DNA from 3 places in the Paenibacillus sp. FSL R5-0378 genome. Region 2 is predicted to be linked to each of the others. Evidence: riboswitches for the same ligand, from Rfam matches in the RefSeq annotation. Region 2 holds a riboswitch; each other region holds the start of a gene.
The links. Region 2 has a riboswitch for ZMP and ZTP ahead of MKY74_RS16875 (bifunctional 5,10-methylenetetrahydrofolate dehydrogenase/5,10-methenyltetrahydrofolate cyclohydrolase). Riboswitches for the same ligand answer to the same signal wherever they lie in the genome.
Positions count from the first base shown of each region.

Region 1 (4,506 bases), 2.3 Mb from region 2:
GAGCGCCGGAGTGCGGCTGCACGTTGGCATGCTCGGCTCCGAACAGTTCTTTCGCACGGTCACGAGCGATATCTTCAACGATATCGACGCGCTCGCAGCCGCCGTAGTACCGCTTGCCCGGATATCCTTCGGCGTATTTGTTCGTGAGGACGGAGCCCATGGCTTCCATAACCGCTTCACTGACAATATTCTCCGATGCGATCAGCTCGATGTTCGCACGCTGACGCTTCAGTTCCAAATTCATGGCCTCGAGTACAGCCGGGTCCTTCTTACGCAATTGATCCATGTTAATAGTTCCTCCCTTATTGGAATTCAAAATAAAATGTTCGTTTCAATCATCCGCTCAAGTTAATCGCAAAGATCTGAACTGCCGCCGTCACGGTCGGCTCTGCCGGCTTCTTCATCCAGACGGTACACCGCCCGTTCTCCGCCGATCAGCTTGGGCCGCGTGTAGGCCGCATTCACGCGCGCATGCCCCACATACCGCAGGGTCGGGCGGAAAGGTACCGCCACACGCCGCAGATGCATGCCGATCATCGTCTCTCCGATGTCAATGCCCGCGTGAGCCTCGATCGCTTCGGCCAGACAAGGCTCCTTCATGGAACGGTAAGCAGCGGCAGCCATAGAGCCGCCCGCTTTCGGAACAGGAACGGCGGCGACCTCGGTTAAACGAAGGCGCTCCAGTACGGAACGCTCCATCACAAGCGCCCGGTTCAAATGCTCACAGCACTGAAACACCGTGTCGAAGCCGAACTTGGCCCGGACCTCGCCGATCGCCTGCAGCAGCTCCTCGGCAACCCCGAGTGCCCCGGAAGTGCCGATGCGTTTCCCGGCCACCTCACTGGTGCTCGTTCCGACAACCAGTACCTTACCAGGGCCAAGCCCGGCGGCTTCCACCAGCTCATGAAGAATTTGGGATACCTGTTCTCCCAGCGAAACTTCCAATGGACTGCCTCCTGACATGCTTTCCATGAGAAAACCTCCCTAATTGTGCAGATACCGCTCTTCAATCGCTTTAATCTTGTTCACGCGCCCGACATGACGCTCGCCGCCGCTGAACTCCGTGCCCAGCCACGCCTTGACGATTTCCTGGGCCAGACCTGGACCGATGACGCGTTCGCCCATCGCCAGCACGTTGGAGTCGTTGTGCTCCCTTGTGGCAATCGCTGAGAACACATCGTGGACCAAGGCGCACCGGATGCCCGGAACCTTGTTCGCAGCAATGCTCATGCCAATGCCTGTTCCACAGATCAGGATTCCCCGGTCGGCCTCGCCTTTGGTAACCAGCTCGCACACAGGGAGAGCATAGTCGGGATAGTCCACGGAATCCGTGCATCCGCATCCCACATCCGCAACTTGATGCCCCATTCCTTCGATCACGGCAATGATGTCTTCTTTCAAACGTATACCCGCATGATCTGTTCCAACAGCAATTTTCATCTTTCGAAAAACCTCCTAAAATTTCGCGCAATACAGAGAAACGAATCTAGCGCTCCCCGGTATTCCCGTGACTTCTTGTACCATTATAACTCATTTGCAGCCACTAGACGAAAAAAAGAGCAGTCCGCGGATCATTCCGCAGAATTGCTCTTTTGCCCAGGCGACCGGCCGTATATTCCGGTGCTCCATCGTGGTTGGATCCACATTGTCGCCAGTTACACCGGAACCGATGTTTTTCACCTTCATCATAAAGCATGACGCGATGAAAATCAATCTGCAAATTTACTCCATTTTTTCAGGCATAGGCTCCCGCCCAAGTGCCAATTTAAGCTTGTTTCTTAAAATGTACGGAACGCCTCCAGCTTATCCAGCAGCCGCTCGATGGCGGCGCGGATTTCTGCGGCGGTTACATCGTAATCGTCGCGGGACCCGCCGAACGGGTCCGAAATATCAAAGCTCGGGATCCGCTGCTGGATCTCGATCAGCCGCTCCCGTTCCTCATCCTCCAGCTGCTGCCCGAGCGCCCGCTTCATTTCCCAGGTGGCGTACAGGCTGTCGAGCTCCTGCAGGTCCTTGATCACGTTCTCGTCATCTTCGGTGTATTCCTTCAGGGTATAAATTTTATCAGCCGCGAGCGGAAAGCTCCGGATCACATGCTGCTTATGCCCCTGGGTCAGTGTCAAAATCAAATCCGCCCAATCCACCGTGTCGGCCCTGAGCGGCTTGGCGGTCAAATGCTCATCGATCTCGTGGTCCCGCAGCACCGCTTCCGCATGACGCGAGATCGGTGTCCCTTCAAGGGCGGCCACACCGGCCGAACGGACTTCGAGCGGAACGCTGCGCTCCTTGGCCAGCTTGCGAAGCAGAGCTTCGGCCATCGGGCTGCGGCACGTGTTACCCGTACAGACAAACAAAATATGCTTCACGTCTCTAGCACCTCCCGAAGTGTCTTTGCCGATATTGTATCAGAAGATAAAGGCGAGGCCAAATGCCAGCAGAATCGCGCCGCCAAGGGCCTCCCCGTATTCGCCGAGATTCCGGCTTACCCTCCTGCCGAGCAGGAGTCCAAGCACGGCCATCGCGCCCCCGCAGATCCCGAAAGCCAGCACGGTCAGAATCCGGTTGCTCTCAAACATCCCCAGGGATACGCCTACCGAAAAGGAGTCAATGCTGACGCTGAGCGAAAACAGCAGCATCCCCAGCAAAGAGCGGTGATCCACCATTCGCGTTTCGCTTGTTTTGAAGGAATTCAGGACCATGTGTCCACCCAGCAGCACAAGCAGCCCGCCGGCAACCAGGGCGGCAACTTGTCCAAGCAGCGAACTGACGTAATATCCCATAAACATTCCCAGCAGCGGCATCAACACATGGAAAAGGCCGATCAGCAGGCTGATCTTGAGAATATGCAGCAGCCGGATTCCTTTCATGCCGATTCCTACGCCCAGAGAGAATGCATCCAGTCCTAATGCGACGGCCATTATCATGATTGTCATCAGCTGCCCTAAACCGGCAGAAGTCTCCAACATCCCTATTCCCCCATGTCCGTTAGGTTCTTGTACAACCATATGCGGACAAGAGGTAAATGATGTCTCTTAAAAGGTGCGGCGAGCGGTCACAAGCGCACAACCCGCTGGCCGGCGGCCTTGCGGAGACGGTTCATGATGGCGGCGCCCAGCCCCTCTTCCGGGCAGGCTTCCGACAAAATAAACGTCACGCCTTCTTCATCCATGCGGCGAAGAGCGGCGTACAGCCGGTGGGCGGCCGCTTCCAGTCCGGCAAGACTGCCAAGGGACTGCACGCAATCCGCGGCATAGCGGCCGATGTGCTCCTCGAATGCCATCACGCCGGTTCTCTCCCCGCGTCCCGCCGCTGCCTTCAGCTGCTCATTGATCCAGCCGGAGACCTGCTCCGGCGTGCCGCCCTGCACAATGGTGAGCGCCCCCTTGGGAGCGTAGTGCGTATATTTCATGCCGGGCGATTTCGGTGCGACGATCTCCTCTTCATCCGGAGAGCGTTCGATTCCCGGATCGGTCGTCACCGTCACCCCGGAGGCGGTGGCAAGCTGCTCGCTAGTAATGCCGCCGGGCCGGAGAACGGTGACGCTGCCGTCTTCCTGGACCTGCACGACGGTGGATTCAAGGCCGACCCCGGTCGGCCCTCCGTCCAGAATACCGTCGATCAGCCCGCTCAAATCTTCCTCGACATGGCCCGCGAGCGTCGGGCTCGGCCGTCCCGAGCGGTTGGCGCTCGGCGCCGCCACCGGACAGCCGGATTCACCGATCAGCCTCAGTGCGATCGGATGGTCCGGCATCCGGATGCCGACTGTCGCCAGCCCCGCCGTTACGCGCGGGGACAGCACGCCCGGCCGAAGCGGCAGCACCAGCGTCAGCGGGCCGGGCCAAAAAGCCGCCATTAGCCGCCGCGCCGTATCGCTGACCTCCGTCACGAGCCCGTCCAATTGGCTTGCATCCGCAATGTGGACGATGAGCGGATTGTCGGACGGACGGCCCTTGGCCTTGAAAATCGCCTCGACAGCCTCCGTATTCCGGGCATCCGCCCCAAGGCCGTAGACGGTTTCGGTCGGAAAAGCAACGGTACCGCCATCCCGAAGAATGGCGGCTGCCCGGCCGATCGACTGCTCTGCATGGGACACCACTTCCCTCTCCGCTTCTGCGGCAGCGGTGCTGCGTCCCATCAATACGGTCACATCCCATACCGATGTGGCATGGCTCTTATTTGCATCATGGGTGAAAGGAGCGTTTCCTCCATCCTGCCCTTGGTTCAAACCTTTCATCGCTGTTCATTCCTGTCATCGAAATTGGTATGTTTTATTATAGCACATCTGCAAAATCCCCATGACGCATGCCCCTGGACAGGATGGCTGTTAGTTCCTAAGCGAACAGCCCCGTCAGCCAGGACCACAGCCCGGAGAGCATGTCTACCAGGAAGAAGCGAACTTCCGGCTGGGAAGCATCGGCAGCTGCTTTCCCGGAAGCCTGAGCGGCTGCACTATCTGCCACCTTGGCCGACGCAGTAGTCACGTCACCCTTAGCGTCACCCTTGGCA
Region 1 is NZ_JBBPAY010000001.1:1,312,790-1,317,295, reverse strand. It holds gene glyA (serine hydroxymethyltransferase) at 1-286, opposite strand, end outside; gene MKY74_RS05825 (TIGR01440 family protein) at 349-963, opposite strand; gene rpiB (ribose 5-phosphate isomerase B) at 985-1,440, opposite strand; ZMP/ZTP riboswitch at 1,588-1,669, opposite strand; gene MKY74_RS05815 (low molecular weight protein arginine phosphatase) at 1,779-2,366, opposite strand; gene MKY74_RS05810 (manganese efflux pump MntP) at 2,406-2,966, opposite strand; gene MKY74_RS05805 (L-threonylcarbamoyladenylate synthase) at 3,053-4,234, opposite strand; gene spoIIR (stage II sporulation protein R) at 4,332-4,506, opposite strand, start outside.
Region 1: linked by a shared signal. The riboswitch ahead of rpiB (ribose 5-phosphate isomerase B) and the one ahead of MKY74_RS16875 (bifunctional 5,10-methylenetetrahydrofolate dehydrogenase/5,10-methenyltetrahydrofolate cyclohydrolase) in region 2 are both predicted to bind ZMP and ZTP.

Region 2 (4,506 bases):
GGGCGTTACCCTTCAAATCGATGAGCGCGAGTTTGTCTCCATTATGGGACCGTCTGGTTCAGGAAAATCGACCATGATGAACGTGATCGGCTGTTTGGATAAACCGACTTCCGGCAAGTACATGCTGGACGGCATCGACATCGGCTCGGCATCGGCCAAGCAGCTGTCGGAGGTGCGCAACCGCAAGATCGGTTTTGTCTTTCAAAACTTTAACCTGCTCAAGCGAACCTCCGCCATTGAAAACGTCGAGCTTCCGATGCTGTATGCGGGCAAAAACAAAAAGGAGCGGCGGGAGAAGGCCGAGTACTGCCTTGAGCTGGTCGGCCTGAAAACCCGGATGCATCACAAGCCGAATGAGCTCTCCGGGGGACAGCAGCAGCGGGTGGCTATTGCCCGCGCCTTGAGCAACGACCCCGCCATTATTTTGGCGGACGAGCCGACGGGCAACCTGGATACGGCATCATCCGAGGAAATCATGGGCATATTCCGGAGACTGAACGAAAAGGGGCATACGATCGTCATCGTCACCCACGAACCGGACATCGCCGCCCATACGAAACGGGTCATTTGGTTTCGCGATGGCCTGATCGAGACGGACCGGCTGAATACGGAGCGTGAGCGGGTATGAATGTGGGGGAACTGCTGCGCATTTCAATCCGAAGCTTACGGTCCAACATGCTGCGCTCCTTCCTGACGATGCTTGGAATCATCATCGGCGTGGCGACCGTCATTGCCATGATTTCCATCGGTCAGGGAACGAGCAAGCAGGTGACGAGCCAAATCCAAAGCCTGGGTTCCAATCTGATCACGGTTACCGCAGGCTCGGGGTCGTCAACAGGCACAGCGGCAGGAGGCAGCCAAGGCGGAAGCACGGGCACGCTGAACATTTCGGACGCTGACCCGATCTCCAAAATCGATACCGTGAAGTACGTCGCGCCGGTCTCGCAGGTGAGCGCGCAGCTGCTGAACGGATCGAACACGGCCTCCGCCACGATCATCGGCTCGACGCCGGGCTATGCCGACATCAAATCGTGGGAGACGGACATCGGACGTTTCTTTACCGAGGATGAAGTCAATGACCGGGCAAAGGTCGTGGTCCTTGGCGCAACGACGGCGGAAACGCTGTTTGGTGAAGCGGGTTTCGATGCGGTCGGCAGCATGATCAAAATCAACAACATCCCGTTTCGGGTCATCGGTGTGCTCAAAGCTAAGGGTTCTTCGGGTACGGTTGACCAGGACGACACCGTCATCGCGCCGATCACGACGATTCAGTCCCGGTTTCAGACCGGGAGCTCCCGGAGCAGTGTCCGGCAAATTTTAGTCGAAGCCAAATCTACCGACGTGATCAACAGCACCATGGCGCTGATCCAGTATACGATGCGCCAAAGCCATAAACTTGGCGGGGCCGACGATGATTTCAGGGTTCAAAGCCAGGAGGATGTCATGTCCTCCGCCGAAAGTGTCACCAAAACGCTGACCCTCTTTCTAGGCGGCGTGGCGGCGATATCCCTGCTCGTCGGCGGAATCGGCATCATGAACATCATGCTGGTGTCCGTTACCGAACGGACGCGGGAGATCGGTATCCGGAAGGCGATCGGGGCCAAGGAAGGGACGATTCTATCGCAGTTTCTGTTTGAATCGGTCACCTTGGCTATCCTGGGCGGTGTGATCGGCGTCATCCTTGGCTTCGGCGGCTCCAAGTTCGTCGGCAAGCTGATGGACGTGACCACCGCGGTGTCCATGAACTCCGTGCTGCTTGCCGTCGGGTTCTCAGCCTGCATCGGCATCGTGTTCGGCGTATTCCCGGCCAGACAGGCCGCGAAGCTGGATCCGATCGAGGCGCTGCGGTACGAATAGGCCGCTATTTGTGACCGACGGATTTATTTGAACCGGATATCAACCGACTCAAGAACATTACATCTTGGGTAGAAAAAAGGGCATTTCACCGAATGATGTTCGGCGGAATGCCCTCTTGCCATTTTTTGAAGCCGTTACCGGCGTATTTGTGCTGCCGAAACACGGCTCTTTAAGTGTCCCTTGGAAAACCGGGCCATACCGATGGCTGGTTTATCCCAGCTGTTTTTCCGCCGCATCCACCGTGTGCTTCAGCAGCATGGCGATGGTTACTGGTCCGACGCCCGCAGGGACGGGTGTAATGGCGCTCGCTTTTTCAAGACATGCCTCATAATCAACGTCCCCGACATTGCCTTCATTGTAGCCTGCGTCCAGAATGACGGCGCCGTCCTGAATCCAGTCTCCCTGAATGAATTTCGGTTTGCCTACTGCGGCAACAACGATCTCTGCCTGGGACACGATATCACCAAGGCCTTTCGTTCTCGAATGGCAGATCGTGACCGTGGCATTGCGGTTCAGCAGCATCAGCGAGACGGGCTTGCCGAGAATCGGGCTGCGGCCGACAACAACAGCGTGCTTGCCTTCTACAGGAATCCGGTAGTAATCCAGGATGGTGATGATGGCCGCCGGGGTACAGGAAGGATAGGCGGCAAAGCCGAAAGCATTCTGCGCAAATCCCAGCGTGGTGACACCGTCGACGTCTTTTTCAATGGCGATCGCGTCGAATGCGGCTCTTTCATCAATTTGATGGGGGACCGGATGCTGCAGCAGAATTCCGTGAACGTTCGGGTCGGTGTTAAGCTTCTGAATTTCCCGGATAAGCTCCTCGGTCGTCGTCCCCGCATCCAGTGTGATTTTTAACGATTCCATCCCGAGCCGTCTGCAGGCATTGCCTTTCATGCGCACGTATGTGGCCGATGCCGGGTCGTCGCCTACCAAAATGGTCGCCAGGCAGGGGGTAATCCCTTGCTCGGACAGCCGTTTCACCCTGCTAACCAAGCCGTCCTTAATGTCCTGCGCCACGCGCGCTCCGTCCAAAATCAGCGTTTGTTCTGTCATTGTCTGCATCTCCTTTAAATCATGGTAAGGTCCAGAAAAACATAAAGAGGCAAGGGGAAATTCCCCTTACCTCTGCCCAGGCGTACGGCTGTTTATATCCATGTGCTCCCTCATGGTTCATCCCATGTTTCCGCCAGTCGCACACAGTCCATCTATGTAGAATGATACCTTATTGTGCTTATGGGCACAATGGGGAGTTTTGAGAATGATGCTTATGTGCCGCCGTTTCTTTTAAACACGATGTAATCCATTTTTGTCTCAACCAGCACCATCAGCTGCTGCGCCATATAAGACGCCGTGTATTTAAAATCAACCTCTGCCCAGTGCATAATGACCCCCACCGTGGCCGACATCCGGTAGCTCAGCATGATTTCGTAGTCGATCGGCGGCTCGGTCGGTTCCATTTCGATATGCATGTCCTTCCGCATCGACTCCCTGAGCCTATCGTACATGTCCATCGCCAGCTTTCCGCGTTCGACTCGCGATAAGGCCAGGAACACATCTTTATGCTGTTCGATATGTTCAAACAAGCGCAGCCCTGAGGGGTAGGTCATCGAGGCTTCAATTCGCTCAAGGCCCTCATACGGCTTGACGAGCAGTTCGGCGATGCCCTGCAGAAACTCGTCGTGGATTTCCTTGAGCAGGTCTTCCTTGCTGACGAAATGCTTGTAAAAGGTACCCCGGTTATAGTCTGCACGGGCCGCGATGTCCATAATAGTCACCGAATCGAAGCCTTTATCGAGAATTAAGGAAACGAGAGCGGATTTGAGCGCCTGCCGGGTTCTTCTGGCTCTGCGGTCAAGAACGTGTTCATCTGTCAAATGCATCTGCCTCCAGCTTGTCGTTTCTCCTATTATAACGTAAGTTGGGATGCCGCCAAAACGCAGAAAATCATCAACAAAGAGAAGGTAAATGTTCAAGATTGTCATGGTTCGGTGACATACGGCGGCAATCTGTTGGATAGATGACATTATTTCGAAATATGATTATTGTGTAAACAATTAATAAAGGTGTAACCTATACATGTAGCAGACATGAGCTATAAAGCCTATAAATCATTTTATAAACTTTGTTGAAAAGGAAGCGATTCAGTCATGAGTCAAACACAAACGAAAACTGCAGTCATTACCGGCGCCGCCGGCGGAATCGGGAAAGAGCTGGCACGGCGTTTGGCCGAGCGCAAGCTGAACCTCGTCCTGGTCGATTTGAAGGAAGATGCGGTCAAGAGCGTCGTCGAGGAGCTTGGCCTGAACGATACCAATTCACTGGCGATCGCTGCCGACGTATCCAAAGAGCAGGATGTGCAGAACTATGTGAACCGTGCGGTTGAAAAATTCGGCACCATCGATTACTTTGCGAACAATGCAGGGATTGAGGGCCCTACCGGGCTGATCGAAGAGCAATCCGTGGAAGCGCTTGATCTGGTATATAACGTCAACGTCCGTGGGGTGTTCCTGGGGCTGCATTACGTTATTCCAGTTATGAAAAAGCAGAATTCCGGCGCAATATTGAATACGTCTTCGCTTGCAGGCCTGATGGGCGCGCCAGGAGTGGCCCCATACATTATGTCCAAGCATGCCGTGATCGGCTTGA
Region 2 is NZ_JBBPAY010000001.1:3,597,974-3,602,479, forward strand. It holds gene MKY74_RS16865 (ABC transporter ATP-binding protein) at 1-628, shown strand, start outside; gene MKY74_RS16870 (ABC transporter permease) at 625-1,857, shown strand; gene MKY74_RS16875 (bifunctional 5,10-methylenetetrahydrofolate dehydrogenase/5,10-methenyltetrahydrofolate cyclohydrolase) at 2,068-2,913, opposite strand; ZMP/ZTP riboswitch at 2,981-3,064, opposite strand; gene MKY74_RS16880 (TetR/AcrR family transcriptional regulator) at 3,126-3,734, opposite strand; gene MKY74_RS16885 (SDR family NAD(P)-dependent oxidoreductase) at 4,008-4,506, shown strand, end outside.

Region 3 (4,506 bases), 1.0 Mb from region 2:
TAAACGTTTTCACTACCATCATATTGGAACCTGAAATTATTTGTCAATAGCCATTTTCAGCGAATCGCTTCAAAGGAAGCCTTAGTCCATTGTGCTACTGTACAAGCATCGTGCGCTCCCGAAGCTTCCCGATTTTTCGCTCAGCATGTAAATAAAGGCACCCTGTAGAGGTGCCTTTATCGTATGTTTTATTAATAGAGACCGACAATTTTGTCGGCGATTGCGCTGATCCACGAGATATACAACGTCTTCAGCTTCGATTTCGCCGGCGAGCTGTCGACGAAGCCGGAAGAAGCGCTTGGCACGATAGAACCAGTGGACAATATGATTGATACGTTGTCAAGAATGTAGAGGTAGGCGTGACATTCCTTCCCATCTTGAACATTCTCAATATAGCGAAATAAAAGAGCTCATTGAGAGCTCCTCAGATTGTCGAGAAACCCACGTCTTTGAGACGTTGGGTTTCTCTTTTTTTATTTGCAGTTGCTAAAAAGCCTAAAAAAGAAGGGTTACCCTCTCTTTTCCAGGCAATCCAGGTGGATCGTCATCTTCTTCATATTCTGCACGGCGGCCGTTATCAACGCTTGTTCCGTGACGTTGGAGAGTCCGCGCAAACGGCAATAGCGAAACCCATGGAGAGCTTTAGCATCCGCGAAGCTTCGAACAATCTTTCAGAGTCGTAAGTAAACTTCCATTTGGCAATTCTTAATGCGGCGATAGCCTACGCAGGACACCTACTTATTTATCTTACTCCTCTTCTGGCTATGGATTTCACTTTTAAAAACCATCACATCAAAATATGTCAATTCGACTCTCACCATTTGTTCTATTGAACCCTTATAGCTGATTGGTACTGACATTTCATCAACTCTATCCGACTCACTCTAAAAGTAACAATTAACCTTTTCATTGGACCGCACTTGTCTTTATATTTATCTTTTCAGTTGTAAATCTTTTCTGCATAATCCAATGAAACAAGTAATGGTACCTAACAAAATGACTATGAAGCTTAAGCTTGGAAATCTAAATTAAAAATCTACAATCAAATCAAATCTTCCCTTTCACTAAATCTAATCTCTAGGATAGTTAATTTCCATGATATCCATAAAAGGGACCTTGGTAATAACTCCATCCTTTTTGATGTGTACTTTTCCAGTCCGAGAGTCCATTTGATCTATTTGACCCCTTACTGGCTCATCCCAACCCCACACAGTAAGTAGAATTTCTGACCCTTCTTGATAAGCCTCTGTAAGCTGATTGCCTATCTCCTCTAATACAAATTCATCCCTTGTCGGTCTCTTGGGAGCTTTTGATTTGATCATCGGTCTCTCCTCCTCGTTGTAAAGTTCGCAGTCCGCATAAGAGCGCTCCAATACATTAATAACTAGTATAATTTTACATTACAAAGTTACTTAAGAACAGCGTTACGCAAATCTACAATATTACTGATATAACAAAGCCCAATAATAAAAAAGCACTTGGGTCGAAAATGCCACGATATTTGAGAAAGCAAAAAAGACGACTTGGAGTTGTCGGGACCTTTTCGGGCCTTGGGATATATTGCGTTAATCCGGCAGAGGCCCACAGAAGCGTTGGCACATTTCGAGAGAGGCATCGCCATCTGCCAAACGTATCCGGGAACGTGGTTCCTCGCGCGAGGAGTCGAGGGGCTTGCAAGCGCGTTGTGCGGGCTGGGAGTATACCAGGCGGCCGCTACGCTGATCGGAGTCCCCGAGAAATGACGAGCCGATCTTGGCTCATTATCGGTAAAACAAAAAAAGCCGCTGCCATGCGGCTTTTAAGCGTATATGTTCTTGTCGTCTTACAGCTGAGCTTTTGTTATTATTATAATTTAAGTAATAAAACCTTCTTCTCATAGGTGTCTAAACACCATTGAAACTTCTTTAGGATATGATTGTTAATTGGTTTGCCCTCATAGTCAAATTCTTTAAAACCAAATTTTTGATAAAAATGCTTTAACTCTTCAAACGGTAGACAATACACTTCTTTTAAATTATTTTTTTTAGTTTCCTTTACCAAGTAATCAACTAACTCATTTGCAAGCGATAATCCTCTGAACTTATCCAATATATATATACCGCCAATTTCAGCTTCTTCTGCATTAAGATAAACAATCCTTCCAACGCCTGCAAATTCATCCTGATGTGTAACTATTGCAATTTTTTCATTTTCTAAATTACTCGGCATAAAGCCTATTTTCTGATACTGTTCATTTACCCATTGGAGTTCATTTTTAGTTGCTAATCTTATTCCCATTCCTTTTCGCCCCACTAATTATATAGATCAAGTATAACAAATGAACTAAACTGCCCGTTAGCGTAATAAAGCTGCCGATTAGCACCGGCAACTCTTCCTGTTCGTTTATTCGGCTATCGTTTTCCGTTAGTTCAATTTCCCAATCTGAAAAATTCAGCTTGATTCATAAAATATTCATCAATTTTTTCGACGATGAGCCCTCCGTTTTCTTCCGAATTGCGTTTTACTTGAATCCATTCGATGTCTTTCTTGAACTGCTCCCATAGCCTTTGACGCTGCGCCATATCCTCATATTCCATCACGTAATATATTTTATTTTGGCCCGTTGCATCTATCCAGAAATTCACGACCTTCATTCCCAGCCTTGTGAAAATTCTAAACGTATGCTCCTTAAATCTGTCCTGAATGGCATCCATTCGACCTTCGTAAATCGTATAGATTCGCAACTCATATAGCATGTTATTTCCTCCCTGAATGAATCTGATTGGTAATCCAGCACACATCTGTTTCGACTTTTTAAAAATCAGATCGAGCCATTCTCTCTGGACCATCCTGTTTAACCAGGGAGACCTAACCCTTACGTCTGCCTAGGCGTACGGCATATGACAATTTGTGCTCCCTCGTGGGTCTCTACGTTTACGCCAGTCACACATACCAAATGTTTACTTCAATGAAATCATGGGGAATGTAACCAAGTTCTTCTCATCAGTCGGGAATGTTAGCAAGTTATCAGTTTGATGGTTGATTTTCGTTTTGTACGGTGCGTTTTCCATAAGCGCAAAGAAAGACGCGTACGCCTTCAGTGATGATACGTTTGGTTTGTTCCTCCTCTAATGTCCCGTTTTTTCTCGGTTGATCAAATACCAATAAAAACGTTAAGGCAGCGAAATGCTTTGTAGCTATTACAGGATCTGGCACATCGAGCAGTCCGGTTTATCCAAACTCGGTAAACCTCCTGGTAATCCCCTCTTCCGTTGCGTTATCCAGCTTTTCTAAAAACGTGGCTGGCAGATTGGCGGCTTCCATTGTAACCAGACGGATCAGAGCGCTGTAATCGGACGAACCGTTCGCAGAAGCTACGAATTGTTCGCAGAAAAAGATGAGCGCCTGCTCCAGATCCTGGAATTCCCGGAGGTAGTCTGATATCCCTTGCAAAATCGCCTTGGTGAAAAGGCGGTTTATTGAAGCTAACGTTTCCCGTTAGTTTCAATAATCATTTGACTTCGACATTAATACTGCCGAACAACTTCTCATCAATATAAGCGTTAAGCTGCCAAATGCCAGGTTTCGGTAGCCTCATTGAGGATGGTAAATGTGCATCTGCACCGTTATTTGGACCGAACAAGGATGTAGGAATATCAGCAGTAAACGGATTTATCTTCTCACCGGATTTTATATTCATGGCATCGACTTTAAATTCCCCGTCCAAATCAGCTTTACTTCCCCATAAGTGCCACATATGTTTATTAGCCTGATTCGCCACGAAATTCGGTCCCAAGATACCGATTTTCCCTTCTATGCCTTGCATTTCGATTCCTTCACTTACAAACTTTGGGCTGACTTCTGCATCTTTTTCGGAAGTATTTGAACAACCAAATAAAATCAGCAATCCAACGATTAATATGCTAGTACAAAGAAATTTTACAATAATCACTCCTCTCAGCTCATTACATTATAACGACCATATTCCCTATAAAATTCCAACCGTATTGATGTAATCTGCCCAATATCTTAATGTGCCCGCTCCTACGCGGCTATTAAGCGTCTATGTTCCTGTCGCTTACATAATAAACAGCAACCCCCTACTCCCCGTTATCCTGCCCGTTAGTTGAGGAAAAAGCAGCCAGTTTTTAGGTCGACTGCCCTCAATTATCTTCATTGAGCTATCATTTCCCGTTAGCTTGCTTCACTTCAGGTTGTACACCGTGAGGGTCTAAGCGAGAAATCCGTTGAAACGGCTTTGTCTTCCAAAATTCATACGGTACGAACCCCTTACTCCGAATTGCATCTAATGATCGTGACTTCATATGAGGACGAGTAATGTACTGTTCTATGTTGCTCACCGTCAGCCTTACAAACATAGCTTCCATTATCTCTTCGGGCTGAATTTTTAATTGTCCATCAATGAGTTCTGCTTTAAATACCACCGATAATAGATTGCTTGTTTCCTTGTAATAAACTCCCGTTACACCAATGGGACGTATCAGAATTCCAGTCTCTTCAAGGACT
Region 3 is NZ_JBBPAY010000001.1:4,627,223-4,631,728, forward strand. It holds gene MKY74_RS21415 (hypothetical protein) at 211-351, shown strand; partial or broken gene MKY74_RS21420 (transposase) at 510-668, opposite strand; gene MKY74_RS21425 (YolD-like family protein) at 1,071-1,322, opposite strand; gene MKY74_RS21430 (hypothetical protein) at 1,593-1,742, shown strand; gene MKY74_RS21435 (GNAT family N-acetyltransferase) at 1,846-2,277, opposite strand; gene MKY74_RS21440 (NIPSNAP family protein) at 2,409-2,735, opposite strand; ZMP/ZTP riboswitch at 2,856-2,936, opposite strand; gene MKY74_RS21445 (TetR/AcrR family transcriptional regulator C-terminal domain-containing protein) at 3,007-3,195, opposite strand; gene MKY74_RS21450 (hypothetical protein) at 3,211-3,432, opposite strand; gene MKY74_RS21455 (DUF4871 domain-containing protein) at 3,491-3,931, opposite strand; gene MKY74_RS21460 (NUDIX hydrolase) at 4,164-4,506, opposite strand, start outside.
Region 3: linked by a shared signal. The riboswitch ahead of MKY74_RS21440 (NIPSNAP family protein) and the one ahead of MKY74_RS16875 (bifunctional 5,10-methylenetetrahydrofolate dehydrogenase/5,10-methenyltetrahydrofolate cyclohydrolase) in region 2 are both predicted to bind ZMP and ZTP.